DNA from 3 places in the Pseudomonas sp. F220 genome. Region 2 is predicted to be linked to each of the others. Evidence: predicted binding sites of a transcription regulator. Region 2 holds the regulator's gene; each other region holds the start of a gene.
What was found. Region 2 encodes FliA, which starts transcription of late flagellar genes. Its sites were predicted from a motif close to CTAAAGTTTNNNNNNNNNNNGCCGNTAA; they were not measured.
Positions count from the first base shown of each region.

Region 1: a site for FliA is predicted at 4,413-4,440, ahead of ACZYSM_RS14590 (methyl-accepting chemotaxis protein). Genes of this name have one in related genera too.
Region 3: a site for FliA is predicted at 8,555-8,582, ahead of motA (flagellar motor stator protein MotA). Genes of this name have one in related genera too.

Region 1 is NZ_JBVASJ010000014.1:68,176-78,253, reverse strand. Features, by position in the region: gene ACZYSM_RS14615 (AI-2E family transporter) at 1-708, opposite strand, end outside; gene trhP (prephenate-dependent tRNA uridine(34) hydroxylase TrhP) at 869-2,224, shown strand; gene ACZYSM_RS14605 (methyl-accepting chemotaxis protein) at 2,350-3,105, opposite strand; partial or broken gene ACZYSM_RS14600 (cache domain-containing protein) at 3,208-4,029, opposite strand; partial or broken gene ACZYSM_RS14595 (Na+/H+ antiporter NhaC family protein) at 4,136-4,279, opposite strand; gene ACZYSM_RS14590 (methyl-accepting chemotaxis protein) at 4,483-6,630, shown strand; gene ACZYSM_RS14585 (sensor histidine kinase) at 6,895-8,214, opposite strand; gene ACZYSM_RS14580 (response regulator transcription factor) at 8,211-8,879, opposite strand; gene ACZYSM_RS14575 (PepSY domain-containing protein) at 8,879-9,202, opposite strand; partial or broken gene ACZYSM_RS14570 (PepSY domain-containing protein) at 9,202-9,294, opposite strand; gene ACZYSM_RS14565 (patatin-like phospholipase family protein) at 9,435-10,078, shown strand, end outside.
Region 2 is NZ_JBVASJ010000018.1:24,634-34,711, forward strand. Features, by position in the region: gene flhB (flagellar biosynthesis protein FlhB) at 1-185, shown strand, start outside; gene ACZYSM_RS16775 (DUF6124 family protein) at 329-553, opposite strand; gene flhA (flagellar biosynthesis protein FlhA) at 1,299-3,428, shown strand; gene flhF (flagellar biosynthesis GTPase FlhF) at 3,440-4,759, shown strand; gene fleN (flagellar synthesis regulator FleN) at 4,879-5,709, shown strand; gene fliA (RNA polymerase sigma factor FliA) at 5,706-6,449, shown strand; gene ACZYSM_RS16800 (chemotaxis response regulator CheY) at 6,616-6,987, shown strand; gene ACZYSM_RS16805 (protein phosphatase CheZ) at 7,010-7,798, shown strand; gene ACZYSM_RS16810 (chemotaxis protein CheA) at 7,877-10,078, shown strand, end outside.
Region 3 is NZ_JBVASJ010000001.1:167,212-177,289, forward strand. Features, by position in the region: gene mutL (DNA mismatch repair endonuclease MutL) at 1-39, opposite strand, end outside; gene ACZYSM_RS00750 (N-acetylmuramoyl-L-alanine amidase) at 48-1,475, opposite strand; gene tsaE (tRNA (adenosine(37)-N6)-threonylcarbamoyltransferase complex ATPase subunit type 1 TsaE) at 1,476-1,946, opposite strand; gene ACZYSM_RS00760 (NAD(P)H-hydrate dehydratase) at 1,934-2,794, opposite strand; gene queG (tRNA epoxyqueuosine(34) reductase QueG) at 2,858-3,922, shown strand; gene ACZYSM_RS00770 (trimeric intracellular cation channel family protein) at 3,919-4,530, opposite strand; gene orn (oligoribonuclease) at 4,851-5,393, opposite strand; gene rsgA (small ribosomal subunit biogenesis GTPase RsgA) at 5,501-6,532, shown strand; gene motB (flagellar motor protein MotB) at 6,585-7,631, opposite strand; gene motA (flagellar motor stator protein MotA) at 7,635-8,486, opposite strand; gene ACZYSM_RS00795 (HDOD domain-containing protein) at 8,652-10,078, shown strand, end outside.

The DNA.
Region 1 (10,078 bases), on a different contig from region 2:
GGGGATGTCGAGAAACCAAAAAATCAAACCACCCAATGCGCCCTGAGTGATAGCCACCAGCAAATTGCCCTTCACCGTGGCACGCACCACCCGATTGAATTTCAGCTGCAAGCGACGCTTCTGGTGTTCGGCCAGCGGTATAGCCGTGCGGACCATGCGCGCCAGCTCCGCGCCGTCACGCAGAAAGAAGAACAGCAAGTACAGCATGATGAAAAAACTCACCACGAACTCGAAGGTGCCCTGACCAAAGCTGAATGCCTGGGTAGCGAAGAACTCATTGCCCTGCATGGCGCTCTTGACGACTTTCTCCCGCAAGCTATTCAACTCACCCATACCAAAGCGGTCGAGCAGGTGCTGGAAGTACAGCGGCAGGCTGTGTTTGAACTGCGCCAGGTAGCCGGCTATATCCAACTGACCGCTTTCGATGTTTCTGTAGAGGGTCGTACCTTCTTGAACCAGCAAGACGCCGGTGATGATCACTGGCAGAATCGCAATCACCAGACAGATACTCAGGGTGAGCAAGGAAGTCAGGTTGCGTTGCCAACCGAACTTCAGTTGCAGCCGTCGCTGCAAGGGAGCAAAGACGATGCCGAGGATCACCGCCCAGAACACCGCGCCGTACAACGGCAGCAGAATCCAGATGAAGGCGATGGTCACCAGGAGCAGCAGCACCCACAGTGATCTGTTTTGTAGCGTCGTTTCGTTCATACCCGATCCATGTCATTAAGGCACAGGAGTGACAGCCTCCTGATGTTTAGTCAGCCAAGGCGCAGCTGAGTGCTCTCTTTGTTCATGGAGCATAGATCCAGATCAATAAGTCCCGGACGCGATTCGATTACCCTCCCTGCCTTTTGCGATCGACACGACCATGCCTCCCGTCACTCCCGAACTCCTCGCCCCTGCCGGCACCCTGAAAAACATGCGTTATGCCTTCGCCTACGGTGCCGATGCGGTGTACGCCGGGCAGCCGCGTTACAGCCTGCGGGTGCGCAATAATGAATTTGACCACGCCAACCTGGCCCTCGGTATTCGTGAAGCCCAGTCCCAGGGCAAGCGTTTCTATGTGGTGGTGAACATCGCCCCGCATAACGCCAAGCTACGGACTTTTCTCACAGACCTGGAGCCGGTGATCGCCATGGCGCCGGATGCGCTGATCATGTCTGATCCAGGGTTGATCATGCTGGTGCGCAGGCATTTCCCGCAGATGCCGATTCACCTTTCAGTTCAGGCCAACACGGTGAACTGGGCCAGCGTCGAGTTTTGGCAGCAACAAGGCTTGAGCCGGATCATCTTGTCCCGCGAACTGTCCCTCGAAGAGATCGCCGAGATTCGTCAGCAGGTTCCTGGCATGGAGCTCGAAGTATTCGTCCATGGGGCACTGTGCATGGCCTACTCAGGTCGTTGCCTGTTGTCGGGCTACATGAACAAACGCGATGCCAATCAGGGCAGTTGTACCAACGCCTGTCGCTGGAAATACACCGCACAACCGGCGGTAGAGAATCAGTTGGGCGAGATCGTTCAAGCGTTTCAACCTGAACCCATCCAGCCAACTCTGGGCCTCGGCGCACCGACCGATCAGGTGTTTTTGTTGCAGGAAGCCAATCGCCCCGAAGAGTTGATGCCCGCGTTCGAGGACGAACACGGCACTTACATCATGAATTCCAAGGACCTGCGTGCCGTGCAGCACGTCGAACGTTTGACCAAAATGGGCGTGCACTCGCTGAAAATCGAGGGCCGAACCAAATCCCATTTCTACTGCGCACGAACCACTCAGGTCTATCGCCGGGCGATCGATGACGCCGTGGCCGGCCGAGAATTCGACCGCAGCCTGATGACCGATCTCGACTCTCTGGCACAACGCGGGTACACCGAAGGCTTTCTACGTCGGCATGTGCATGACGAGTATCAGAACTACCAGAACGGCAGCTCGGTGTCAGAGCGTCAGCAGTTCGTCGGTGAGTTAACCGGCGAGCGACGTGATCGGCTGGCTGAAGTTCGCGTGAAGAACCGCTTCCTGCTCGGCGACCACCTGGAATTGATGACCCCCAAAGGCAACTTTCACTTCGACCTGCATCAACTGCACAACGCCAAAGGCGAAGCCATCGAGGTCGCCCCGGGGGACGGGCACACGGTGTATGTGCCGATCCCGGATCAGGTGGATTTGCGCTTTGGGTTGTTGATGCGGGATGTGCGGGTTGGTGCGGCAACTGAGAGTATGGCTTAGCTGAAAATAAGGTTGTCTGCGCTGACGCCTCGCGGGCAAGCCTCGCTCCTACAGGGGAATGCGATTCAAATGTAGGAGCGAGGCTTGCTCGCGATAGCGATCTGTCTGGCAAATAATCTTTCGGATCAGATGCGGAACTGCCCCACCAACTTGCCCAAGCGCTGACCAAGGTCGGCCAGGCTGCGGGAGGTTTGTGCGCCGAGTTGGGTTTCGTCGGCCACGTTGTCCACCGCCACGGCGATCTGGTGCACGCTGCGGTTGATCTCTTCGGCCACCGCCGTTTGCTCTTCGGCGGCGCTGGCGATCTGTGCGTTCATCGAGTTGATGGTGCCGATCAACTGGGCCATGGTGTCCAGCGAAGCACCGGCTTCGTTGGCCTGGGCCGAAGTACCGTCACCGGCATCGCTGGAACGGCGCATGGCTTCGACAGCGGATTGAGTGCCCTTCTGCAGGCGATCAATCATGCCCTGGATTTCCTGGGTGCTTTGCTGAGTGCGGCTGGCCAGCGCCCGCACCTCATCGGCCACCACTGCAAAACCACGCCCGGCCTCACCGGCACGTGCCGCTTCGATGGCCGCGTTGAGTGCCAGCAGGTTGGTCTGATCGGCAATCGAACGAATGACACTCAGCACACTAACAATCGACAACACATCTTTTTGCAGGCTATCAAGGGACGTACCGCTGCTGCGGATATCGCTGACCAGCGCATGAATCTGTTTGATGCTGCCATCCACCACGCGTTTGGCGGCCTGGCCTTCCTCGTCGGTCTGCTGCGCAGCAACCGCAGCGCCCTGGGCACTTCTCGCGACTTCCTGAGCTGCCGAGGACATCTCGTTGATTGCCGTCGCCACCTGATCAGTCTCGTGACGCTGGCGTTCCATCGCCTGCTCCGAACGCTGAGCCTGATCGGAGACTTGTGTCACCAGACCGGTCAACTGCGAGGTCATCTCAGTGATTTGCCGCACCAGACCGTGGATCTTGTCGACAAAGCGGTTGAACGAGCCGGCCAGTTCACCCAGCTCATCCTCGCTGGTAATCGCCAGACGACGCGTCAGGTCGCCCTCGCCTGCGGCGATATCGTCCAGGTTGGCTTTCATCAGGTGCAGCGGACGCAGGATGGTATTTGCCACCACCATGCCGATCAGCAAAATCATCAGCAACACCACGACGGCGATCCCGACAATGCTGAGCACTACACCTTCCATGCGCTCATTGACCTGCTGCTCGACCACCGCCACCTGAGCATCGATACCGTCAAGATTGACCGAGGAACCAATGACCATGTCCCACTTGGACAGGTACTCGGTGTAGCCGAGTTTGGGCACCAGAACATTACTGCCGGGCTGCGTGGAGCTGTATTGCAGATAGTGCGTACCGGCCTTGGCAACGTTCACCAATTCGCGATTGACGTAGACACCGCTCGGGTCACGGTTGTCCTTAAAGCTTTTACCGACACCGTCCGCGCTGCTGCCTTTGAATAGACGCACGGTTTGCGAGTCGTAACCAAAGAAGTAGCCATCCGTGCCATAGCTGATGCCCGACAGCAGCTTGACTACGTGCGCCCGCGCCGCGTCATCACCCGGTGCTGCCGCGTCGTACAGCGGCTTGATCGCGGTCATCGCCACCGCCACATAACTTTGCAGAGTCGCCTTCGCATCAGCCAGCAGACGCTGACGGGTCTCTTCAACTTCTTTGCTGGCCTGTTCTTTCAGAATGAACACCGTGGTCAGACTGATTACCAGAGCAAACAGTAAAACCGGGAGTACCGCGAGGGATAAAACTTTGGCCTTCAGGCTTAGGCGCATGGTGTTCACTCTTGATTTTATTGGCGGGTTAAACGCTTTAACGGCACACCGGACCAAAAGTTGAGGACCGCAGGCTTTGTGTGGGTGTTGCAGGGACTCTGCAGGATTACAAAATCATCGCCGCAGCCCAACCGAACGCCAGCAGCGGCAGGTTGTAGTGCAGGAAGGTCGGCACCACGGTGTCCCAGATGTGGTGATGTTGGCCGTCGATATTCAGACCAGAGGTCGGTCCCAGGGTCGAATCGGACGAAGCAGTCGCAATAAATGACACCTCCATTTATCTGGGGAATCTCGGTGCCAGGTTTCACGACCGCTTCGCGCCCGAACGCAGGCTTCGCCAGCTGCTACGAAGTTCGTGGGTCGCTTCTTATTTAGTGATACCAATAAAGAAAAAATCACCTCGGCCGTTACAGAGCGAAGTCTCTCTCGTTTTATCCGATTAAGGACATCTCCATGTCGCTCAGACAGCTTTCCATTCAATGGAAAATCACCCTTCTGGCCGGACTTTGCCTGCTCGGCATTGTCACGTTGCTGGTGGGGCTTTCGCTCTATCGCATGGAGCACAATTCCGAGCTGGTCAAAGCGTCGAGCATGGAGATGCTCAATGAAGCGGCTCAGGCCCGTATCGAGGCCCAAGGCGAAGTCCAGGCGCTGAGCATTCGCCAGCAATTCATGGATGCCTACCAATACGGCCACGGCTTCTCTCGCCAGGTGCTGTTCCTGCGCGAACAAGCCGAGAAACGTTTCCTCGATGCCTTAGACCTTCGTGAAGACCTGACCCGTCAGGTCAAGTCGGCACTGCAAGCCAACCCGGAGCTGCTCGGCCTGTCGCTGGTGTTTGAAGCCAATGCGCTGGACGGCAAGGATGAGTTGTTTGCCGGGCAGAAAGAAATCGGCAGCAACGACAAGGGCCGTTTTGCCCTGTACTGGTCGCAACCGACACCGGGCAAGCTGACCTCCATGTCGCTGCCGGAAAGCGATATCGCCGACACCAGCTCCGGCCCGAGCGGCGAACCGGCGAATGCCTGGTTCACCTGCCCGCGCGTTACGCTCAAACCGTGCGTGATCGAACCCTACTTCTATGCAATCGACGGCCAGAATGTGCTGATGACCAGCATCGTCTTCCCGTTGATAGTCGACGGTAAAGTCATCGCCTCGCTGTCGGTTGATATCAATCTCAACAGCCTGCAAGCGGTCAGCCAGCAAGCGAGCAAGAAGCTCTATGACGGTCAGACCAGCGTCAGCATCATCAGCCCGGTCGGTCTGCTGGCTGGCTACAGCCCGGACGCCAGCAAACTGAGCCAGCGTCTGGATGTAGTGGACAAGGCCAGCGGTGCCGAGCTGATCCGCATGCTGACCAGCGGTAGCAAGACCCAGAGTCTGCGCAGCAATCAAGAACTCAAAGTACTCTCGCCGTTTATGCCTATCCCCGGCGGCAAGCCGTGGGGCGTGTTGCTGGATGTGCCGGAGAAGGTTTTGGTCGGCCCGGCTGAAACCCTGAAGAAAGAACTCGACGAACGTAGCACCACCGGCACTCTGATCGAATTGAGCCTGGGTCTGTTGGCTGCAGTCATCGGCTTGCTGCTGGTCTGGCTGATGGCCCGCAGCGTGACCAAGCCCATCCTTGGCGTGGCACACATGCTCGAAGACATTGCCAGCGGTGAAGGTGACCTGACCCGGCGCCTGGCCTACGACAAGCAGGACGAACTCGGGCAACTGGCCGGTTGGTTCAACCGTTTCCTCGACAAGCTGCAACCGATCATTGCCGAAGTGAAACGCTCGGTGCAGGACGCCCGCAGCACCGCCGACCAATCAGCGGCCATCGCCACCCAGACCAGTGCCGGCATGGAGCAGCAGTACCGTCAGGTTGACCAGGTGGCCACCGCCTCCCACGAAATGAGCGCCACCGCCCAAGACGTCGCTCGTAGCGCAGCCCAGGCCGCGCAGGCTGCTCGCGACGCCGATCAGGCGACCCGTCAGGGTTTGACCGTGATCGACCGCACCACCGCCAGCATCGGCAATCTCGCCGCGGATATGAGCACGGCGATGATCCAGGTCGAAGGCTTGGCCGCCAACAGTGAGAAAATCGGTTCGGTGCTGGAAGTCATTCGCGCCATCGCCGAGCAGACCAACCTGCTGGCGCTCAACGCGGCCATCGAAGCCGCTCGCGCAGGTGAAGCCGGACGTGGTTTCGCCGTGGTCGCCGACGAAGTGCGCAACCTGGCCCGCCGCACTCAAGAGTCGGTGGAGGAAACCCGTCTGGTGATCGAACAGCTGCAAAGCGGTACTCAGGACGTTGTTGGTTCAATGAACAACAGCCATCGTCAGGCTCAAGGCAGTGTCGAACAAGTCAGCCAGGCAGTGACTGCCCTGCGTCAGATCGGTGATGCCGTGACCGTGATCACCGACATGAACCTGCAGATTGCCAGCGCCGCCGAAGAGCAAAGCGCTGTGGCAGAAGAGATCAACAGCAACGTAGCGACCATTCGTGACGTGACTGAATCGCTGTCGGGGCAAGCCAACGAATCGGCGCGGGTTAGTCAATCGCTGAACAGTCTGGCCAATCAGCAGCAGAGTTTGATGGATCAGTTCAGGGTTTGATTGGGGGTCGGCGGCGTGTCAGTCACGCCGCCTTGGAGGGCACAGATCCAGAATCTCCAGTGTCGATGAAAACCACCCCTCACCTTAACCCTCTCCCCAGTGGGGAGAAGGAACTGACCGACGTGTTCTTTCGAGTTGCTGCGACCTGCATTACCGAGTGAACTCAGGTTTGAAAAGCATGGAGATCTGCTCCCTTTCCCCTCTCCCCTCTGGGGAGAGGGCTGGGGTGAGGGGTGGTTTTTGAGCCAAGCGCCGATGGTCCGATCAACGACAACCAATAGGCAACTCAATCACCACCTTCAATCCACCCAGCTCACTGCTCTGCAGCTGCAACAACCCGCCCCACGCCTCGACGATATCGCGCACGATGCCCAGCCCCAGACCATGGCCATCAGTCTGTTCATCCAGCCGCGCACCGCGACTGAACACCTGATCGCGGTTCTCCTCGGGAATCCCCGGCCCGTCATCCTCCACCACCAAGCGAAAGCCCTCAGCCGTCTCGACGATGCTCAGTTTCACCTCGGCATCTGCCCATTTGCAGGCGTTGTCCAGTAGATTACCCAGCAGCTCGAGCAAGTCTTCCCGATCCCATGGCAGGTGCAAGCCGGGACGCACCGCGTGACTGAGCTCGAGGTGTGCGCCGTGAATCATGTTCAGGGTGGCGAGCAAACCGGGCAGTTCTGCATCGCAATCGAACTGCGCACCCGGCAAGGCATCCCCAGCCAGTCGGGCACGGTTCAGCTCACGATTCAGACGTTGCTGCACCTGTTCAAGCTGCACAGTAAGGATCTTGCGCAACTCAGGATGAGCATCCAGTTTCTCGCTCGACGCCAGGCTCAACAGCACCGCCAGCGGGGTTTTCAGGGCGTGTCCCAGATTGCCCAAGGCATTGCGGGAACGCTTGAGGCTGTCTTCGGTATGGGCGAGCAAATGGTTGATCTGCGCCACCAGCGGCTCCAGTTCAATCGGCACCTGGTCGTCCAGTTGTGAACGCTGGCCCAGCTGTAGCTGAGCAATCTGCTCCCGGGCCTTTTCCAGCGGACGCAAGGCGCGGCGAACCGTGACACGCTGCAAAATCAAAATCAGCAGCAAACCCGCCAGACCGAGGCCGAGGCCGACCTGCTGCATGCGCAGAAAGCTTTGCCGTACCGGCGTGTAGTCCTGCGCCACGCTGATGGAGATCGATTGCCCCAACCGCCGATAGTCGGAGCGCAAGACCAGCAACTGCTGCCCTTCCGGTCCCAGTTGCAGATTGCTTTGCAGGCCCGCCTGTTCCAGCTTCGGCAGTTCCTGATCCCATAAGGAACGCGAACGCCAATGGGCGTCGGCAAAGTCAATGCGAAAGTAATGGCCGGAAAACGGCCGTTGATAGGCCGGCGACAAACGTCGCTCATCCAGTTCCAACCCCTGCGGTCCACGCACCAACGCTACCAGCAGGTTTTCGCTGTCGTCACGCAGCCCGGCTTCCAGATAACGCTGCAAGCCCATTTCGAACAGCCAGAGGCTGGTCTGTGCCAGCACCAGGCCGACGATCACCATCACGCTGATCAACCCCAGACTCAAACGGCGCTGAATCGATCTCACGAAGCAATCGCGCCGAACAGATAACCTTGCCCGCGACGGGTTTCAATCACGCTACGACCCAGCTTGCGCCGCAGATGATTGACGTGAACTTCCAGCACATTGGAGTCGCGCTCGGTTTCACCGTCGTAGAGATGTTCAGCGAGATGGCTTTTGGAAAGGATTTGCTCAGGGTGCAGCATGAAATAACGCAACAGCCGAAACTCTGCGGCCGTCAGCTGTATATCGGCGCCATCGCGGGTCACGCATTGGCGACCTTCATCCAGATGTAAACCGGCGGCGTTGAGGGTTGGCTGATTGGCGTGTCCATGGGAACGCCGCAACAGCGCCTGAACCCGCAGGTGCAATTCCTCAGGATGGAACGGCTTGGTCAGGTAGTCGTCAGCGCCGGCCTTGAGGCCTTCGATACGTTCGGCCCAGGAACCACGGGCGGTGAGAATCAACACCGGCGTGGCCAGACCTCCAGCACGCCACTGGGTCAGCACCTCAAGCCCTGGCAACCCCGGCAAACCGAGGTCGAGAATGATCAGGTCATAGGGTTCGCTGCTGCCCTGATACACCGCATCGCGACCGTCGGCCAGCCAGTCGACGGCGTAGCCCTGGCGATTGAGCCCGGCCATCAACTCGTCGGCCAGCGGGACGTGGTCTTCCACCAGAAGCAAGCGCATCAGTCATCTTCCTTGTCTTTGATCAGCTCACCGGTATTGGCATCGAGTTCGATGTCACGCACCACGCCCTCGACAGTCAGCAGTTCTATGTCATAGATGTAGCGCACGCTCCGGTCTTTATGCTCCTCAAGCTCAGCGTCCAGCAGCTTGGCGCCTGGATAGCGTTGCATGGCCGGCCCCAGCAGCTGCTCGAGCGGCGCGATCACGCCTTGCTGACGCAGGTGCAGGGCTTCGTCCTGATCCAGGTCACGGGCCGCTGCCACCGAGCAAAAAGCCAGAAGAACCAGAACCGTTCGGCTGCAGGCGCGCAGATTTACCTTCATTACGTATCCTGATGATCCTTGAGAACCTGCCCGCTGACAGCGTCCAATTCGAGGTCCCACTCAATACCTTGGGCATCTAGCAGTTCCACCTGAGTAGATGTAAACCTACAGGCCCCACGATAGCCACATCAACTTAACTGAAACTGAATTGCCATCATTGCCGCCCTGAAACCATTCGGCCTGTCGTGCCGGCACTCCCTATAATCACCCGCTCGCCAGACATGAGGCCGGTATGACCGCTATCCACATCAAGTTCCCTGCCCTGACCCTCAAAGCCGGAAAACGCGCCTTCGCGCGGATCCGTGAAAACGGCTTGAGCGCCGCCGATGTCGGTACGCTACCGGGCGCGGCGGGTGGACCAAAAGCCTTGGGCATACAGGGGCTGGACCTGGCGTTGTTTGGTGAGTGGCTGCCGGCAGCCCCGCGGGAGCGCTCGTTGATTGGCGCATCGGTCGGTTCCTGGCGCTTTGCCAGTGCCTGCTTGCCGGATGCCGCCGAGGGGATCCGGCGCCTGGGCCAGCTCTACAACGAGCAACGTTTCGCCAAAGGCGTGAGCATGGCGCAAATCAGCCAGAGCTCGCAACGCATGCTGGACGACCTGCTCGACGGTCGCGACGCGTCGATTCTGAACAGTCCTGACTACCGACTGAACATCGTTGTGGTGAAAAGTCATGGGCTGCTGGCCGACGATCATCGCGGCCGCTTGGGTCTAGGCTTGTCGTCGGTGATCGCCGATAACCTGCGCGGCCGTTCACGCCTGTCCCGGCATTTCGAACGGCTGATCCTGCATGACCCGCGCCTGGTGCCGCCACTCAATGCCCTCAACGACTTCCCTTCGCGCTTTGTCCACCTCGATGGTGCCAACCTACGTCAGGC
Region 2 (10,078 bases):
CCCTGGCGCGTTCGATCTACTACTCCACCGAACTTGAACAGGAAATCCCCGCGGGGCTGTATCTGGCGGTCGCTCAGGTGCTGGCCTACGTCTATCAGATCCGCCAACACCGGGCGGGCAAGGGCAAGCGCCCTGATCCGCTCAAAGACCTGCCGATTCCGCCGGATTTGCGGCGCGATTCCTGAAAGTTGTAGTGATCGTTCCGGCCCCATCGCGAGCAGGCTCGCTCCCACATTGGAATGCATTTCAAATGTGGGAGCGAGCCTGCTCGCGATGGGTCTTCAGCTCAACGCTGAGCTGACTGATAAAACTCCCTACTGCTTGTCCCCTATGCACCCGCTGGCTTCAGCGGTTTTTCCTGCTCCAGCGCCTTTTCGATCAGCAGCAGGCCCAGTTCCAGCATTTGATGAATGGCCAGAGCGAGGTTGCGATCTTTACTTTCGAGATCGTCGGAAAGGTCGAGGGTCAGGGCGGTGGCCGAGCGGAAGGTTTCGTAGGCATAGGCCCGCAACGCTTGGGTGTTGATGTCGGGGGCGACGGCGAAGATCTGCAGGGGGCGATCGTTGCAGGAGCGAGGCTTGGCCGGTGAGTGTGGGTTTAGGTGGTGATCGAGGGCTCGGCGTACGGCTTGGTGGAGTTTTTTCGAGTCGAAGGATTAGTAGGGGGAAATATTTTCGGTTTCGGGGGGATTTGGAGTGACTTTGATCATGGTGAAGCTCCTTTCGTTGGGGAGCCGCCACCGTCTGCCGCCAAGCAGATTTGGGTGACGGATTGCACAAGGTTGGCGGACCGGAACGAAAGGAACCCGGCACCCCCGAAGGGGTCCTCGCGCAATCCGCCATGACACAAGAATGCGGGCGAAAAAAAACGCCTGCAATCGTGTTTGGGGGCGCTGTTGCGCCTTTCGAATATCGGACCGCCAAGCCCGTCCGCTGATTTTGCAGCGACCAGTGAAGGTTATCCGCCGACCTTCGCCAAAGCAAGCCTCAAACCCCCGTCGGAAAACTCTGTTTTGTGTTGCCTGCTTTTGATAGTTGCCAGCCGTACCGGCCTCATCGCGAGCAAGCCCGCTCCCACATCTATGATTTCATTACTAGATCGGCTGCGGACACTTTTTCTGTGTGCGCCATAGATTCAATGTGGGAGCGGGCTTGCTCGCGATAGCGTCCTCCCGGGCACTGCAAATCCCTGATCAACACACTATTTTCTGCCTCTGCAAAAGTTGGAAGGCTTCTTGCAATAGCCGCCTTGCGCCGCTTCAGGCGTCAAAAGTTTGCTTCAAGGAACGGGGAATACCGGTGGATCGCTCTCAGTTAATCAACAACGCCCGCAGCAACCTGGCTGACCTCACTCGAGGCAATCTGGGTGTGCCGCTGCTGCTGTTGGTAATGCTGGCAATGATGATGTTGCCGGTCCCGCCGTTTCTGCTGGACGTGTTCTTCACCTTCAACATTGCCCTGTCGATTGTTGTGCTGTTGGTCTGCGTCTACGCCCTGCGGCCGCTGGACTTTGCGGTGTTTCCGACCATTCTGCTGGTCGCGACCTTGCTGCGGCTGGCGTTGAACGTTGCATCGACGCGGGTGGTGATGCTCCACGGGCATGATGGTCATGCCGCTGCGGGCAAGGTGATTCAGGCTTTCGGTGAGGTGGTGATCGGCGGCAACTACGTGGTCGGTATCGTGGTCTTCGCGATTTTGATGATCATCAACTTCGTCGTAGTGACCAAGGGTGCCGGACGGATTTCCGAGGTGAGCGCGCGCTTTACCCTCGATGCGATGCCCGGCAAGCAGATGGCGATCGACGCCGATCTCAACGCGGGATTGATCGATCAGAACCAGGCCAAGTTGCGCCGTCTTGAAGTAGCGCAAGAGGCAGAGTTCTACGGCTCGATGGACGGTGCCAGCAAATTCGTTCGCGGTGACGCCATCGCCGGCCTGCTGATTCTGTTCATCAACCTGATCGGTGGGATGGCGGTCGGTATCTTCCAGCACAACATGACCTTCGCCGATGCGGGCAAGGTTTACGCGCTGTTGACCATTGGTGACGGTTTGGTGGCGCAATTGCCATCACTGTTGCTGTCGACGGCGGCGGCGATCATGGTGACCCGTGCGTCAGGCTCCGAAGACATGGGCAAGCAAATCCATCGGCAAATGTTCGCCTCGCCCAAAGCGCTGGCGGTGGCTGCCGGGTTGATGGCGGTGATGGGGCTGGTGCCCGGCATGCCGCACTTCTCCTTCCTCAGCCTGGCCGCGGTAGCCGGTGGAATGGCGTATCTGGTCTGGAAGAAGCAAAACATCGTCAAGGTTCAGGCTCTGCAAGAGGTCAAGCGCCAGCAGGAACTGCTGCCTTCACCGTCGCGCGCTCAGGAAACCAAGGAATTGGGCTGGGATGACGTGACGCCGATCGACATGATCGGCCTGGAAGTCGGCTATCGGCTGATCCCGCTGGTGGACCGTAACCAGGGTGGTCAGTTGCTGGCGCGGATCAAGGGCGTGCGCAAGAAGCTCTCCCAGGATCTGGGCTTCTTGATGCCGACTGTGCATATCCGAGACAACCTCGACCTGGCGCCGAGTGCGTATCGCCTGACCCTCATGGGGGTGATCCTGGCCGAGGCAGAGATTTATCCGGACCGGGAACTCGCCATCAACCCCGGCCAGGTCTACGGCACGCTCAACGGTATTACCGCCAAAGATCCGGCTTTCGGCCTGGAGGCGGTCTGGATCGAAGTCAGTCAGCGCGCTCAGGCGCAATCGCTGGGGTACACGGTGGTGGACGCCAGTACCGTGGTAGCCACGCACCTTAACCAGATTCTGTACAAGCACTCCAGCGAGTTGATCGGCCACGAGGAAGTGCAGCAACTCATGCAATTGCTGGCTAAAAGCTCGCCAAAACTGGCAGAAGAGCTGGTGCCGGGGGTGGTGTCGCTGTCGCAGCTGCTCAAGGTGTTGCAGGCGTTGCTGGCCGAACAAGTGCCGGTACGGGACATTCGCAGCATTGCCGAGGCGATCGCGAACAATGCCGCCAAGAGTCAAGATACTGCCGCGCTGGTGGCTGCAGTGCGCGTTGGCGTATCCCGAGCAATCGTCCAAAGCATTGTAGGCACTGACTCCGAGCTGCCAGTAATCACGCTGGAACCAAGGTTGGAACAGATATTGCTCAATAGTCTGCAGAAGGCAGGGCAGGGCCAGGAAGAAGGTGTTCTGCTGGAGCCAAGCATGGCTGAGAAGTTGCAACGCTCGTTGATCGATGCGGCGCAGCGTCAGGAAATGCAAGGTCAACCGGTGATTCTGCTGGTAGCAGGTCCGGTACGCGCGATGCTCTCGCGGTTCGGACGTCTCGCAGTCCCGGGTTTGCATGTGTTGGCGTATCAGGAAATTCCTGACAACAAGCAAGTGACCATTGTTGCGACAGTAGGGCCCAACGGCTGAGGTAGTGGTTTATGCAAGTTAAGCGTTTTTTCGCCGCCGATATGCGTCAAGCCATGAAACTGGTTCGCGACGAGCTGGGCGCTGATGCCGCCATTATTGGTAATCGCCGGATCGCCGGTGGTGTCGAGCTGACGGCTGCCCTGGATTACAAGCTGTCCGCGCTGGCACCGCGAGTGCCGAATATCGAGCTTGAAGACGAGTTGCGCAAAACCCAATCGCGAATCGTCACGGCCCAGGCTGAACTGAGCCTGCGCGGTGAAGGCGATTCAACCACTAATCGTCAGTTGTTCGCCGGTTTGCCGCTGACTGCCGCCGAACCATTGATCGAGCCAACCTTCGCTGAACCCTATCGTCCAGCGCCGGCCCCCGTCGCTTCACCTACCGTGGATCAGCGCGCTTTTGACTCGATGCGTTTCGAACTCAACGGTCTGCGTGAGCTGCTGGAAGTGCAGTTAGGCTCGCTGGCCTGGAACCAGATGCAAGGCAGTCGACCACAACAGGCCAACCTTTGGCGTCGCCTGCAACGCATCGGTTTGTCCGGTCCACTGTCACGCGACCTGCTGGCACTGATTACTGAAATTGAAGAGCCACGTCAGGCCTGGCGCATGCTGTTGGCGCACCTGGCGCGGATGATCGCGACACCCGAGATCGAGCCGCTGGAAGAGGGCGGGGTGATCGCCATGGTCGGCCCCGCCGGCATGGGCAAGACCACCACGCTGGCCAAGCTGGCGGCGCGCTATGTGCTCAAGTACGGCGCGCAGAACATCGCGCTGGTGAGCATGGACAGCTACCGTATTGGCGCCCAGGAACAACTCAAGACCTTGGGGCGCATCCTCAATGTCTCCGTGACTCACCTCGACCCGGGCCAGTCCCTGGCGCAGGCTCTTGATCCGCTGCTGCGCAAGCGTGTGGTGTTGATCGATACCGCCGGCCTTCAGGCCAGTGACCCGGCGTTGCGCATGCAGCTGGAAAGCCTGGCGGGTCGCGGGATCAAGTCAAAAAATTATCTGGTGTTGGCAACAACCAGCCAGAAACAGGTTCTAACCGCCGCTTATCACAGTTACAAACGTTGCGGGCTGGCCGGCTGCATCCTGACTAAACTGGATGAAACGGCAAGCCTGGGCGAAGTGTTGAGTCTGGCGATCAGTCACGAGTTACCCGTGGCCTATCTGACCGATGGGCCGCGGATTCCGGATGATCTACAGTTACCACGTCGCCATCAGTTGGTCAGTCGTGCGGTGAGTGTGCAGATGCAGGAAGAACCCAGCGAAGAAGCCATGGCTGATATGTTCGCTGACCTCTACCACAGCCCGACCAAGCGGGTCGGCTAAGGTAATAACGAATAGATTGCAGTGTACCTACATCGATGGTCTGCCATGCATTGTTCCAATGGTGAACGCGCAGCCAGTTATGTGGCCTCCGTCTAAGTAAGACAAGGTAAAGAAAGAACATGGGCAGCATGCATCCCGTACAGGTGATCGCGGTGACCGGCGGCAAAGGTGGCGTCGGGAAGACTAACGTGTCAGTGAACTTGTCCCTGGCTCTAGCTGAGCTCGGCCGGCGCGTCATGCTGCTGGATGCCGATCTGGGGCTGGCGAACGTCGACGTTCTGTTGGGGCTGACACCCAAACGCACTCTGGCCGATGTGGTCGAGGGGCGCTGTGAGCTGCGCGATGTGCTGCTTCAGGGGCCAGGTGGGATTCGCATTGTCCCGGCGGCGTCCGGTACGCAGAGCATGGTGCATCTAAGCCCGGCCCAGCATGCCGGGTTGATCCAGGCCTTCAGCGATATCGGCGACAACCTCGACGTGCTGGTGATCGACACCGCCGCCGGTATTGGTGAGTCGGTTGTCAGTTTCGTTCGCGCAGCGCAAGAAGTGTTGCTGGTGGTCTGCGATGAGCCGACCTCGATCACCGATGCCTACGCCCTGATCAAACTGCTCAATCGTGACTACGGCATGAACCGCTTCCGTGTGCTCGCCAACATGGCGCAGAGCCCTCAGGAAGGCCGCAATCTGTTCGCTAAGTTGACCAAGGTCACGGATCGCTTCCTGGACGTGGCTTTACAATACGTCGGTGCGGTTCCCTACGACGAGTGTGTGCGCAAGGCTGTGCAAAAGCAGCGCGCAGTCTATGAAGCTTTCCCGCGCTCGAAGTGCTCACTGGCGTTCAAAGCCATTGCCCAGAAGGTCGATACCTGGCCGCTGCCTGCCAATCCACGCGGGCATCTGGAATTTTTCGTCGAGCGGCTAGTGCATCAAATAGCAGGACCGGTGCTATGACCGCCAGCGGTTACAACCTTTACAAGAAGTCGGCACGTGATGACAGTCAGTACGAACTGATCGAGCGCTATGCGCCACTGGTCAAGCGTATTGCCTACCACCTGCTGGCGCGTCTGCCGGCCAGTGTTCAGGTCGAGGATCTGATCCAGGCCGGGATGATTGGCTTGCTCGAAGTGTCGACTAAATACGACGCCAGCAAGGGCGCGAGTTTCGAGACTTACGCGGGTATCCGCATTCGTGGCGCAATGCTCGATGAAGTGCGTAAAGGTGACTGGGCTCCACGTTCGGTACACCGCAATACCCGGATGGTCAGTGACGCAATCCGCTCAATTGAAGCTAAAACCGGTTGTGACGCTAAAGATCATGAGGTTGCGGCCGAACTCCAATTGAGTCTCGACGATTATTACGGGATTTTGAATGACACCTTGGGTAGCCGGTTATTCAGCTTCGACGATCTGTTGCAGGACGGCGAGCATGAAGGGCTGCACGAGGGTGGCGCGAGTACTCATCTCGAGCCGTCGCGTGATCTGGAAGATGAACGCTTCCAGGCTGCGTTAGCGGACGCGATTGCCAATTTGCCGGAGCGTGAGCGACTGGTGTTGGCGCTGTACTACGACGAAGAGCTGAACCTCAAGGAAATCGGTGAGGTCCTGGGAGTCAGCGAATCGCGGGTCAGCCAGTTACACAGCCAGTGCGCGGCCCGTTTACGGGGGCGTTTGGGGGAGTGGCGAGCGCGCTGACAGGCAGTGTGGGGACACTGCGAACGAGGCTGGTACGGCAATAGCTGCACCGGTCACGGCCCGTTGTGCTCCATGCAGTCGTTGAGTGTTACGCCGAATTGATTGAATGGCGTGTCCAGGTGCTGGGCGCGTTTAAGACTGCTTGGAGGTCGAATTGGACAAGAACATGAAAATCCTCATCGTTGATGACTTCTCAACGATGCGGCGGATCATAAAAAACCTGTTGCGTGATCTGGGGTTCACCAACACGGTCGAGGCGGATGACGGTACTACCGCGATTCCGGTCCTCAACAGCGGGAGCATCGACTTTCTGGTAACGGACTGGAACATGCCTGGCATGACCGGTATCGACCTGCTGCGCCACGTACGAGCCGATGAAAAACTCAAACATCTGCCGGTGTTAATGGTCACGGCCGAAGCCAAGCGCGAGCAGATCATCGAAGCCGCTCAGGCCGGTGTGAACGGCTATGTGGTCAAACCATTCACGGCTCAGGCGCTGAAAGACAAGATCGAAAAAATCTTTGAACGCATCGGTTGATGACGTCCGCCATGGGGGAGCTATGGAGCATAACGAATTTTCACAGGGCGATTTTGAATCGACCCTGAAAAAACATGCCCACGAATTGGTCGAGAGCCTTGAAAAAGGCAAATTCGGCGACGCGGTGCAACTGATCCATGAGCTCAACCAGACCCGTGATCGCGGCCTGTACCAGGAAGTTGGCAAGCTCACCCGCGAGCTGCATAGCGCGATCGTCAATTTTCAGATTGACCCGAATATGCCGCAAGCCGAAGAAGTTTCGCAGATCACGGATGCGACTGAACGCCTGTCCTATGTGGTCAGGCTGACGGAGGCTGCGGCCAACCGCACCATGGACCTGGTCGAGAACAGCACCCCGTTGGTCAATGGCTTGAGTACCGAGGCTCAGGCCTTGAGCGTGGACTGGGGGCGGTTCATGCGCCGTGAAGTCGGTGCTGAAGAGTTTCGCGAACTGGCCCGGCGGGTTGATGGTTTCCTGACGCGTAGCGAGCAGCAGACTCGCATCGTGTCGAGCAATCTCAACGACATCCTGCTGGCCCAGGATTACCAGGATCTCACCGGTCAGGTGATCAAGCGCGTGACTCAGTTGGTCACGGAAGTCGAAACCAATCTTCTCAAACTCGTGTTGATGGCCAGTCAGGTCGATCGTTTTGCGGGCATTGAACATGACCGCGAATCGATCCTCGCTGAAAAAGATCCGGAAAAACATCTGTCTCAGGGTGAAGGTCCGCAGATTCATGCCGATAAACGTGAAGACGTTATGTCCGGTCAGGACGATGTAGACGATTTGCTTTCCAGCCTTGGATTTTAGGTTTCTAGGTCGTGATGACGGTTAATGCCGGTCGCGCCATTAACCGTCATCACGACCTACTGTAGGAGCACCCCACCAATGAGCTTCGGCGCCGATGAAGAGATCCTTCAGGATTTCCTGGTTGAGGCCGGCGAAATTCTTGAGCAACTGTCCGAGCAATTGGTCGAGCTGGAAAGCCGACCCGATGATGCGGACCTGCTCAATGCAATTTTTCGCGGTTTTCACACTGTAAAAGGGGGCGCCGGCTTCCTCCAGCTTCATGAGCTGGTGGAGTGCTGTCACATCGCCGAGAACGTCTTCGATATCCTGCGCAAGGGTGAGCGTCGCGTCGACTCGGAATTGATGGACGTGGTTCTGGAAGCACTGGATGCGGTGAACGGTATGTTCACCGAAGTCCGTGAGCGCACAGCGATCACTGCCGCAACACCGGAATTGCTGGCGGCGTTGGCTCGCTTGGCCGAGCCAGCCTCTGCCGATGCTGCACCGGCTGTTGAAGTGGTTGCCGAGCCTGTCGCCCAGAGCGATTCAGGCGATATCACCGACAATGAATTCGAACTGCTGCTCGACTCGCTCAATGCGGTCAAAGCTCAGGCAGAATCGCCTGTAGCGGCTGCACCGGCTCCGGTCGCGGCGGGTAGCGATGAAATCACCGATGCCGAATTCGAGTCGTTGCTCGATCAGTTGCACGGTAAAGGCCAGTTCGCTGTTGGCGCAGTGGTAGCACCGGCTGAGCCTGCGGCACCCAAGGCTGCTGTGGCCAGCAATGAAATTACCGACGACGAATTCGAAGCCCTGCTCGATCAGTTGCACGGCAAAGGTACGTTTGCGGTCGACGCCCTGGAAACCGCTATCGCTGCGGTGCCGGTTGCTGCCGCGCCAAGTGCCAAGGCAGCAGGCAGTGATCTGATTTCCGATCACGAATTCGAGTCATTGCTTGACGAGTTGCACGGCAAAGGCAAGTTCACCGAAGTGTCTGGCGCTGCGACTGCTGCGACTGCTGCGGTTGCGGCGCCTGTCGCCAAAGCGGTTGTGAAGCCGGTTGCAAAAGCACCTGAAGCCAAGGCCGAAGCGCCAAAATCGGCAGCTCCTGCACCGGTTGCGGCCAGAGCGCCTGCGGTTGCGCCAGCAGAAAAGCCGGCCAGTGAAGCCGAGACTACCGTGCGGGTCGATACCGCGCGGCTGGACGAGATCATGAACATGGTCGGCGAACTGGTGCTGGTGCGTAACCGCTTGGTCCGTCTGGGCCTCAACAGCGGCGATGAGGCTATGTCCAAGGCTGTGTCGAACCTTGACGTGGTGACGGCCGACCTGCAAACCGCGGTGATGAAAACCCGGATGCAGCCGATCAAGAAAGTCTTCGGTCGCTTTCCGCGACTGGTACGCGATCTGGCTCGTCAGCTGAAAAAAGAGATCAACCTGGAGCTGGTCGGCGAAGAAACCGATCTCGACAAGAACCTCGTCGAGGCCCTGGCCGACCCGCTGGTCCACTTGGTACGCAACGCGGTCGACCATGGTATCGAGTCCCCGGAAGAACGCGAAGCCTCGGGCAAATCCCGCTGTGGTCGTGTGGTGCTGGCGGCGGAACAGGAGGGTGACCACATCCTGCTGTCGATTTCCGATGATGGCAAAGGCATGGACCCGAATGTCCTGCGTTCCATCGCGGTGAAGCGCGGTGTGATGGACAAGGATGCCGCCGATCGTCTGAGCGACACCGAATGCTACAACCTGATTTTTGCGCCGGGTTTCTCGACAAAAACCGAGATTTCCGACGTGTCCGGTCGTGGCGTGGGCATGGACGTGGTGAAAACCAAGATTTCTCAGCTTAACGGTTCGATCAACATCTATTCGACCAAGGGCCAGGGCTCGAAGATCGTCATCAAGGTCCCGCTGACCCTGGCGATCATGCCGACGCTGATGGTCATGCTCGGCAACCAGGCCTTCGCTTTTCCGTTGGTCAACGTCAACGAGATTTTCCATCTCGACCTGTCGCGCACCAACGTGGTCGATGGCCAGGAGGTAGTGATCGTGCGCGACAAGGCGCTGCCACTGTTCTACCTCAAGCGCTGGCTGGTCGCCTCCGCCGCTCACGAAGAGCAGCGTGAAGGCCACGTGGTGATCCTTTCAGTGGGCACTCAGCGGATCGGCTTTGTCGTCGATCAACTGGTCGGTCAGGAAGAAGTAGTCATCAAGCCATTGGGCAAAATGCTCCAGGGAACTCCGGGCATGTCCGGCGCCACCATTACCGGTGACGGCCGCATCGCTTTGATTCTCGATGTCCCG
Region 3 (10,078 bases), on a different contig from region 2:
CCGCGGACTGAGCAGCTCAATACGCGCGTTATTGCTCAGCATCTCACTCATTCCTTGGCCGCCAGTTCAGTGCCCGGAATGGTCAGGATCTGACCGATTTTCAGTTCATCGCTGCTCAGATTATTGGCGCTGCGCAAGGTGGAGGCCGAAACCTGATAGCGCACGGCAATCATCGCCAGCGTTTCACCCGGACTTACCCGGTGATCACGTGGCCCTTGAGCGATTTTTCCAGAATCACGCAGCCAGGCAATGTAAGTGCCCGGTGGCGGGTTCTGCTGGAAGAACTGGCGAACACCGCTGCTGATAGAGCGGGCCAGCGCTTGCTGATGGTTGGACGCAGCCAGTTTTGAGGCTTCGTTGGCATTGGAGATAAACCCGGTTTCCACCAGGATAGATGGAATATCCGGCGATTTGAGCACCATGAACCCGGCCTGTTCGACACGCTGCTTGTGCAGTGGCGTGACCCGACCAATATTGCTCAGAACCTTCTGCCCAACGTTCAGGCTTGAGGTGAGCGAAGCGGTCATGGACAAATCCAGGAGCACACCAGCAAGCATTCGGTCTTTGTCATCGAGACTGACATTACCAGCCCCGCCGATCAGGTCGGAGCGGTTTTCACTGTCGGCCAGCCAACGAGCGGTCTCGGAGGTGGCACCGCGCTCTGACAAGGCAAACACCGAAGCACCGAAGGCGGCTGCCGACGGCGCCGCATCAGCGTGAATAGAAACGAACAGGTCCGCGCCCTTCTTGCGGGCAATCTCGGTACGACCACGCAACGGAATGAAGTAGTCGCCGGTTCGGGTCAGCTCGGCACGGAAGCCTTTCATACCGCTGACCTGACGCTGCAACTCCCTGGCGATCGCCAGCACCACGTCTTTTTCCTTCTGACCACGGGAACCGGAAGCGCCCGGATCTTCACCACCGTGACCGGCGTCGATAACCACAATGATGTCGCGCTTGCCGGCCGGCGCAGGTGGAAGCTTGATCGCCGGCTCAACCGGAGTAACCGGGACCACGGGCACAGTGGCAACGTTGGTCGGAGGCGGGATCGGCGCGGCATCAGCGGCGCTATCGAACAGGTCAACTACCAAGCGGTTGCCGTACTGTGCATTCGGCGCCAGGATGAAACTTTTCGGCGTGACGGCTTTTTTCAGGTCGATGACCACCCGCAGGTCGGTCGGCGTACGCTGGGCCGAGCGCATGGCGGTGATCGGCGTGTTGGCGGTGGAGACCTTCAGCGACCCGCCCAAGGTCGCGCCATTGATGTCGATCACCAGACGATCCGGGGAAGTCAGGGTAAAAACGCTATGCTCCACCGGACCGGACAGGTCGAACACCAGTCGCGTGTTATCCGGCGCGCGCCACAGCCGTACGCTGCGCACCTGTGTAGCGGCCACAGCGTCGACGGCCAATGCCGTAAGCAACAGTCCTACGACAGCAACCAACGCGCGCATGCGCATACCTAACCCCATCATTTATTTAATTTCCAATGCCAAAGCGGCACACCACGACTCGCCACGCGAGCCTTGGGGCAACAAACTCAGCGAACGTCCGCTATTATGCGGGCTAATGGTAATGGTCAGGTCGGGCTTTGGCAAAAAGCCTGCACCACGCTGGGGCCATTCGATCAGGCACAGCGCATCACCTTCGAAGTAATCACGAATACCCAGAAACTCTAGCTCCTCCGGATCAACCAGCCGATACAGGTCGAAGTGGTAGGCTCGCAGCTCACCGATTTCGTAAGGCTCTACCAAGGTAAAGGTCGGACTCTTGACCGCCCCCACATGCCCCAAGCCCCGGATGATACCCCGCGACAAGGTGGTTTTCCCCGCCCCCAGATCACCGTCCAGGAAAATCACCCCAAGTCCTTGGGTGACCTGAGCGATACGCGCCCCCAACTTGATCATGGCTTCTTCATCGGCCAGATACAGTGTTACTTCAGACACGGTGATTGCTCCTCCAACAACTGACGAATGACTGGAATCAAATCACTGGCCGCCAGCCCCCGACCCAATTTTCCTTGATGCTCGCCGGCGCTGGCATGCAGCCAGACCGCCAGGCAGGCTGCTTCGAAAGCGTCCATGCCCTGAGCCAGTAGCGCGCCGACCAATCCGGCGAGCACATCCCCCAGGCCTGCCGTCGCCATTGCCGGATGGCCACGACCACACAGCGCCAGGCGACCGTCCGGGCTGGCGATCAGGCTGCCAGCGCCCTTGAGAATGACCACCGCCGAGTACTTCTTGCTCAGTTCGCGCGCAACAGTAAGACGATCTGCCTGAACGTCGGCTGTCGAAAGCCCCAACAGACGCGCCGCTTCACCCGGATGCGGAGTGATCACACAGCCACCTGGCAATTTCAGCCCACCCTTGGCCAGCAGATTCAGCGCATCGGCATCCCAGACTTGCGGCAACGACGCATTGGCCGCCGCCGACAACAAACTCCGCCCCCAAGCAGCCTGCCCCAACCCCGGACCGACTACCAATACCGATGCCTGCTCAAGCAACCCCATCAGTTGATTGGCGGAATGCGTGCCCACCGTCATGACTTCCGGCAACCGCGTCAGGGCGGCAGGCACGTGCTCACTGCGGGTCGCCAAAGAAACCAGGCCCGCGCCACTGCGCAGGGCGCTTTCAGCACTTAATAGGATGGCACCACCAAAACCGCGGTCGCCGCCAATCAACAATACATGGCCGAACTGACCTTTATGAGCACTCAGCGAGCGCGCAGAAAGCGGCGGCAAGTTGCCAGGCGCGAGGTGCTGAACGTCGGGTAAATCGTGTTTTGTCTGCGGCATGCTTCTTCGGGCTCCGATGTCTGGCAGAATTATACGCATCTCAGCCCCGGTTTCTCTCGCCTCATGCCTGCTATTACCACAGACCTTCCCGCCCTCGCCCAATCGATCAAGGATTGGGGCCGCGAGTTGGGCTTTCAACAAGTCGGCATTAGCGGCCTGGACCTGGCCGAGCATGAGCAGCACCTGCAACGCTGGCTCGACGCTGGGTACCACGGCGAGATGGACTACATGGGGGCCCACGGAAGCAAGCGCTCCCATCCTGAAGAACTGGTGCCAGGTACGCTGCGGGTGATTTCGTTGCGCATGGACTACCTGCCGGGCGATACCCACATGGCCCAGCGTCTGGCTCAGCCGGAAAAAGCCTATGTCTCGCGATATGCCTTGGGTCGGGACTATCACAAGCTGATTCGCAAACGCGTGCAGCAGCTGGCAGATCGCATCCAGCAGGTCATTGGTCCGTTTGGCTATCGCGCCTTCGTCGACAGCGCCCCCGTGCTGGAAAAGGCCATCGCCGAACAGGCCGGGCTTGGCTGGATCGGCAAAAACACCCTGGTGCTCAACCGAAAGGCCGGCAGTTATTTCTTTCTCAGCGAGCTGTTTGTCGACTTGCCTCTACCAGTGGACCCACCCCATGCCACTGAGCACTGTGGTCGCTGTACTGCTTGCCTCGACATTTGCCCAACCAACGCCTTCATCGGCCCCTATGTGCTGGACGCACGGCGGTGCATTTCCTACCTGACCATTGAACTGAAAACCGCGATTCCCGAGGATTTGCGGCCGCTGATCGGCAATCGGGTGTTTGGTTGTGATGATTGCCAAATTGTCTGCCCGTGGAACCGCTTCGCCCGCCCTTCAGGGGAGAGCGACTTCAAGCCCCGGCACAATCTGGACAATGCCGAGTTGGCCGAGTTGTTTATGTGGGATGAAGAAAAGTTTCTCAGCAGCACCGAAGGTTCGCCGTTGCGGCGAGCCGGTTATGAGCGCTGGTTGCGTAATTTGGCAGTGGGATTGGGCAATGCGCCTTCAAGCATTCCGGTACTGGAAGCGTTGAAGGCGCGACGGGATTACCCGTCAGAGCTGGTGCGCGAGCATGTGGAGTGGGCGCTGAAGCAACACGCCAACCGTTAGTGCTCGTCGTTGTAGACGAACTTCGGCATTTCCCAGTGAAAACGGATCGCCAACAAACGCAATAAAAACCCGCCAAACAAGGTAATCAGAATCGCCTGCTCGCTCGGCAATTGCAGGTAGACGCAAAACAGATAGCACCACGCGGCAGCGAACGAGACGCTGGCATAGAGTTCGCGGCGGAAGATCAGTGGAATGTCGTTGCAGAAGATGTCCCGCAAAATACCGCCGAACACTCCGGTGATCACTCCGCTGACCGAGGCCACCAACATGCCGTGGCCCATTTCCAGAGCGATCATGCAGCCGATCAGGGTGAAGGCCACCAAGCCTATGGCGTCGAGCACCAGGAACAATGAGCGCAGGTGGCGCATCCACCGCGCGATGACGATCGTCACCATCGCCGCAATCGAGGTCAGCACCAGGTATTCCGGGTGCTTGACCCAAGTCAGAGGGTAATGCCCCAGTAGCACGTCGCGCACCGAACCACCGCCGAGCGCCGTCACGCAGGCGATCAGTACCACACCAAACCAGTCCATGCCGCGGCGACCGGCAGACAAAGCCCCCGTCATGGCTTCAGCGGTAATGGCAATCAGGTAGAGCATTAGCAACATGGAGGGCAGTCCTTGCGAGAAGGCGCGCAGTCTAACCAGATCACCAGGGCACCAAAAGAGGGCAAGCGTTAATCTCGGTCATTGATCAGCTCCTACGAAGACCGCAACCTTGCGCAAAACAGCCGACAAAGGGCTAATGCCGATCAGTTAAGCGCAATCCCTGTGGGAGCGGGCTTGCTCGCGAAGAGGGTGTGTCAGTCGACATTAAGGTTTACTGACACACCGCCATCGCGAGCAAGCCCGCTCCCACAAGGTATTGCGGCGTTCAAATCCTTAACTGACTGGCATTACGACAAAGGGCGTCCTTCAAAGCACCGCTCTCAGAACTTGATGAAGTGCTGGCGGTAATGCTGCAACTCGGCGATCGACTCGCGGATGTCGTCCAGCGCAAGGTGAGTGCTGCCCTTCTTGAAGCTGTTGAGCACATCCGGCGCCCAGCGTGCGGCCAGCTCTTTCAAGGTCGACACATCAAGATTGCGGTAATGGAAGTAGCTTTCCAGCGCTTTCATGTGGGTATAGAGAAAGCGGCGATCCTGACAGATGCTGTTGCCACAGATCGGCGACTTGCCCTTGGGTACCCACTTCTCCAGGAAGGCAATGGTCTCGGCTTCGGCTTCGGCCATGCTGATGCGGCTGTCGCGAACCCGTTGAGTCAGGCCAGACCCTCCGTGTTGACGGGTATTCCACTCATCCATACCCGCGAGGATTTCGTCGCTATGGTGGATGGCGATGACAGGGCCTTCAGCCAAGGTATTGAGATTGCTGTCAGTAACAATGGTCGCCATCTCGATGATGACGTCGGTGTCAGGGTTCAGACCGGTCATTTCCAGATCGATCCAAATCAGATTCTGCGGGTTTTGCATGTGTCGGCTCCTCGGCGTAGTTGTGCAGTTTAGCCTAGAGGACATCCCCGGCGTGCTAAACTCGCGGCCGTTTTACCTAACCGCTGCATTATCGACACGGATCACCCATGGCCAAACGCCAGCTCAATCGTCGCCAAAACTGGCGCATCGAAAAGATTCAAGGTGAACGCGCTGCCCGCGCCGCCAAACGCGAATCCTCTGCTGTGGAAGCACTTGAGGGCGGCGATCTTGGCCCCGAGCAAACCGGGTTGGTGATCGCCCACTTCGGTGTGCAGGTCGAGGTCGAAGCCCGCGACGGCGAGCTGGCTGGCCAGGTTTTCCGCTGCCACTTGCGCGCCAACCTGCCCGCGCTGGTTACCGGCGACCAAGTGGTCTGGCGTGCCGGCAACCAGGGTATCGGGGTCATCGTTGCGCAGTTGCCGCGCAATACCGAACTCTGTCGCCCGGACAGTCGCGGCCAGCTCAAGCCAGTCGCGGCCAACGTCGACATGATCGTGATCGTTTTCGCCCCATTGCCTGAACCCCACGCCAACCTTATCGACCGCTATCTGGTGGCCGCTGAGCACGCCGGTATTCGCCCACTGTTGCTGCTGAACAAGGCCGATCTGATCGATGAGCAAAATGCTCCGGCGCTGAATGCCTTGTTGGCGGTCTATCGACAACTCGGTTATCCGCTGCTGGAAGTGTCTGCCCACCAAGGCGACGGAATGGAGAAGTTGCAAGCGCAACTGGACGGCCGCATCAGCGTGTTCGTCGGCCAGTCCGGTGTCGGCAAATCCTCGCTGGTGAATAGCCTGCTGCCGGAAGTCGAAGCCCGAGTCGGTCCGCTGTCCGAACTGTCCGGCCAGGGCACGCACACCACCACCACCGCACGGTTGTTCCACTTCCCGGGCGGCGGCGAGCTGATCGACTCCCCGGGGATTCGCGAATTCGGTCTCGGCCATGTCAGCCGTGCCGACGTCGAAGCCGGCTTCATCGAGTTCAACGACCTTATCGGCACCTGCCGCTTCCGTGACTGCAAGCACGACCGCGAGCCCGGTTGCGCGCTGCTCAAGGCGCTGGAAGAAGGCCGTGTGCAGCAGCAGCGGATGAACAGCTATCGCTCGATCATCGCCAGCCTGCCTGAAAACAGCTATTAAATAGCTGCGTGCGAAAACAAGAAGGCCGCGATGATCGCGGCCTTTTTGGGTGTCACTGCTTTGGATTGTCCGCAGCTTTACCCGTCTCATCCATCTTCAACACGCCATCCTCAAAGATGTTCAGCTTCTGCCGAACCTCGTGAGCCGGCAGTGGCTCCTTGTCCGCCGGCAAGGCATTCGGGTCGATCGCGGCGCCCGGCACCTCACCTGGCGCGCCCTGCCCTGGTATCGGCGTTGGCGCAGGCTCGGCACCTTGCTCACCTTCGATGGCGCGCTGGGCTTTTTTGGTCAGCACAACGATATCGATCCGCCGGTTGACCGGATTGAACGGATGCTCGCGGTCAAACAGCGCCGACGAAGCGAAACCCACTACCCTGGCCACTTGCTTATCCGGATAACCACCGGCAACCAGCGCTCGGCGCGCGGCGTTCGCACGGTTGGCCGATAGCTCCCAGTTACCAAAGTCGCCGGTGCCTGTGTACGGCTTGGCATCGGTGTGACCACTGACGCTGATCTTGTTCGGCACCGCTTTGATGGTGTCGGCCATGGCCAACAGAATGTCTTCAAAATACGGTTTCAGACGTGCACTGCCGGAGTCGAACATCGGCCGATTCTCGGCGTCCATGATCTGGATGCGCAAACCGTCCGGGGTGATTTCGAAGAGGATCTGGTCCTTGAATTTCTGCAGCTGCGGGTTCTCTTTAACCTTGTTCTGCAATTCTTGCAGCAGCAATTCGAGGCGTTCGTGCTCAACCTGTTCGGCCATGCCTTCGACCTTATCGGTGTCGATGATGACTTTGTCTGGCTGTGGCTGGGACTTGACCTCAGGGTTGAGGGTCTTGTCCGGCGCCAACTCCGGCGAGCCACCCAGATCGATGATGAATGGCGTGCCACTTTCGGAGAAGCCGATCGGATCCTTGAAGTAACCAGCGATGGCGATTTTTTGTTCCGGAGTCGCGGTGGACAACAGCCACAGCACCAAAAAGAACGCCATCATTGCCGTCGCGAAGTCGGCGAAGGCGATTTTCCAGGAGCCCCCGTGGTGCCCACCGGCATAGCGCTTGACGCGCTTGATGATAATCGGCTGATTGTTTTCCATGACTTAGCGACCGCGAACCGCTTGTTCCAGCTCAGCGAAGCTAGGACGGTGCGACGGGTACAGCACCTTGCGTCCGAACTCCACCGCCAGCGACGGCGGCATGCCGGAAGCCGATGCCACCAACGAGGCTTTGATGGCTTCGTAGACGTTCAATTCTTCCTTTGCATCGTGAGCCAACGCGTGGGCCAGCGGGCCAAAAAAGCCGTAGGCCGCGAGAATACCGAAGAAGGTACCTACCAACGCCGCACCGACGTGCATGCCGATGGCTTTCTGGTCACCGTCACCGAGGGAGGCCATGGTCACCACGATACCCAACACCGCCGCGACAATACCGAAACCGGGCATGGCATCGGCGATACCATTGACCGCGTGAGAAGGATGCTCCAGATCTTCTTTCAGACTGAACAATTCCATGTCGAACAGGCCTTCAAGCTCATGGGGAGCCATGTTGCCGGAGGACATGATGCGCAAGTAATCACAGATGTACGCGGTCATGCGCTCATCTTTGAGCACGGCTGGGTACTTGGCGAAGATCGGGCTGGCGGAGGCGTCTTCGATGTCGCCTTCAATCGCCATCATGCCTTCGCGGCGGCTCTTATTGAGGATCTCGTAGATCAGGCCCAGCACCTCCAGATAGAAGGTGTGCGTGAAGCGCGAACTGAACATCCCCAAGGCTTTCTTGATGACGTGCTTCGTCATGTGGCCTGGGTTGGCCTGGAGGAACGCACCGAAGGCCGCACCGCCGATAATCAAGACCTCGAAAGGCTGAATCAGGGCAGCAATCTTGCCGTGGGAAAGTACATATCCGCCGAGCACGCTCGCGAATACGACGATGATGCCGATAATTTTAGCCATAGGTAGGAAAGTACTTATTGAGTCGGGTTCAAGGTCATATTCGGAAGTTAATAAAACTCTTCTTCTACTTATCGGCAAAACTGCGCCAGACTATAGGCCGTTAAGGCGAAAAGCCAGCTGCCCCCTTCTGGGCGTGTTAATTGTGAATGATGATCGCGCCCAACCATGGCTAATGAAACGACAGTCCCAACTCCAAAACCGAAGACTCTCGAAGGCTGGATAAAGCGCCTCGACGCGGTACGTTTACCGGTGCCGCAAACCAGTCATGACCGGGTGCGCAAAGCCATCGCCGACAGCCGCAGTTCAATACGCGATATCGCCGAGTTGATACAAGACAGTCCCGCGCTGGCCCTCAGCGTGATTCGCGAAGCCAACCACCACACCCACGGCAGTATGACCGAGCCGGCCGAGAACCTTGAGATAGCGATCAATCGCCTCGGTTTGAAGCGCACAGAAGAATTGCTCGCGCATCTGCCAGTCCTGCCTCAGGAAGAAATTCCGATCGCGTTGCGGCAATTGCAACTGATCAGCCAACACGCCACGCAGCAGGCCAACGGCCTGTTCGCCAGCCGCCTCGCACGCCTGTGGCAAGACATCCATTGGGGCAGTTTACTGTTCCTTTCCCCGCTTTGGCCGCTGACGCTGACGCATCCGCAATTGTTGGAAGAGTGGGAGCTGCGGGTGATTCACAAGGGCGAATCGGCGAGCACGGTGGAGCAGGAACTGTTCGGCGTGCGCCTGCTGGAACTCTGCCAGGCCCTGGCCGAAGTCTGGCGCTTACCGGTCTGGGTACAGCAGGGTTATCGCCTGCTGCTCAACGAGCAACGGGTACTGGTCAAGGTTCTGCGTATCGCCCGTGACAGCGATCACCGTCTACGTCAGCAGCAACGGCTGGACGCCGATCCGGCCTTGCGTCGCTGGCTGAATCAGCCGGCCAACACCGTGCTGCTGGCCAACGGTCTGGCGCTGTCGACGCAGCATGCCTGGGACAGCCCGCACACTCTGCGCTGGCAGTACCTGACCAGCCTTTATCTGCAAATACCACAGGATGAATTGCAGCAGCAGCTGCACCAGCAAGCCGCGCAGAGTGCACGCAACCATTCAATGCCCGACCTCTGGCACCCGGCGCAAGCGTTGCTCTGGCCCTGGAACACACGCCGTATCCATCGCAGCCTGCTCCCTGCGGCACCGCCCTCGGCCGAAGACCTGGTGATGTGGCGCAAACACTGCGCTGAGTTGCTGGTTGAGCCGAGCCGCTTCACCAACGCCATGCACCTGACCACCTGCGCCCGTGATGCATTGGTGGCCAGCGGAATGCGTCGGGTGATGCTGTTGATGGCCGACCGCAGCCAGAGCAGTCTGCGAGTCCATCAGATTGCCGGCCTGCCCAAGGAGTCCGCCACGCTGAACCTGCAGGTCAGCCAAAGCACGGTGCTGCAACGCCTGCTCGCACAACCGGTACAAGTTCGCCTGACACCGGCCAATAACGCACAATTTTCGACGCATCTGCCCAATAGCCTGCGCAGCCAGTTCGGCGGCGAGCATCTATTGTTGCGCTCACTGAGCAGCAACGGCCGGGTGGTGATGTTGAT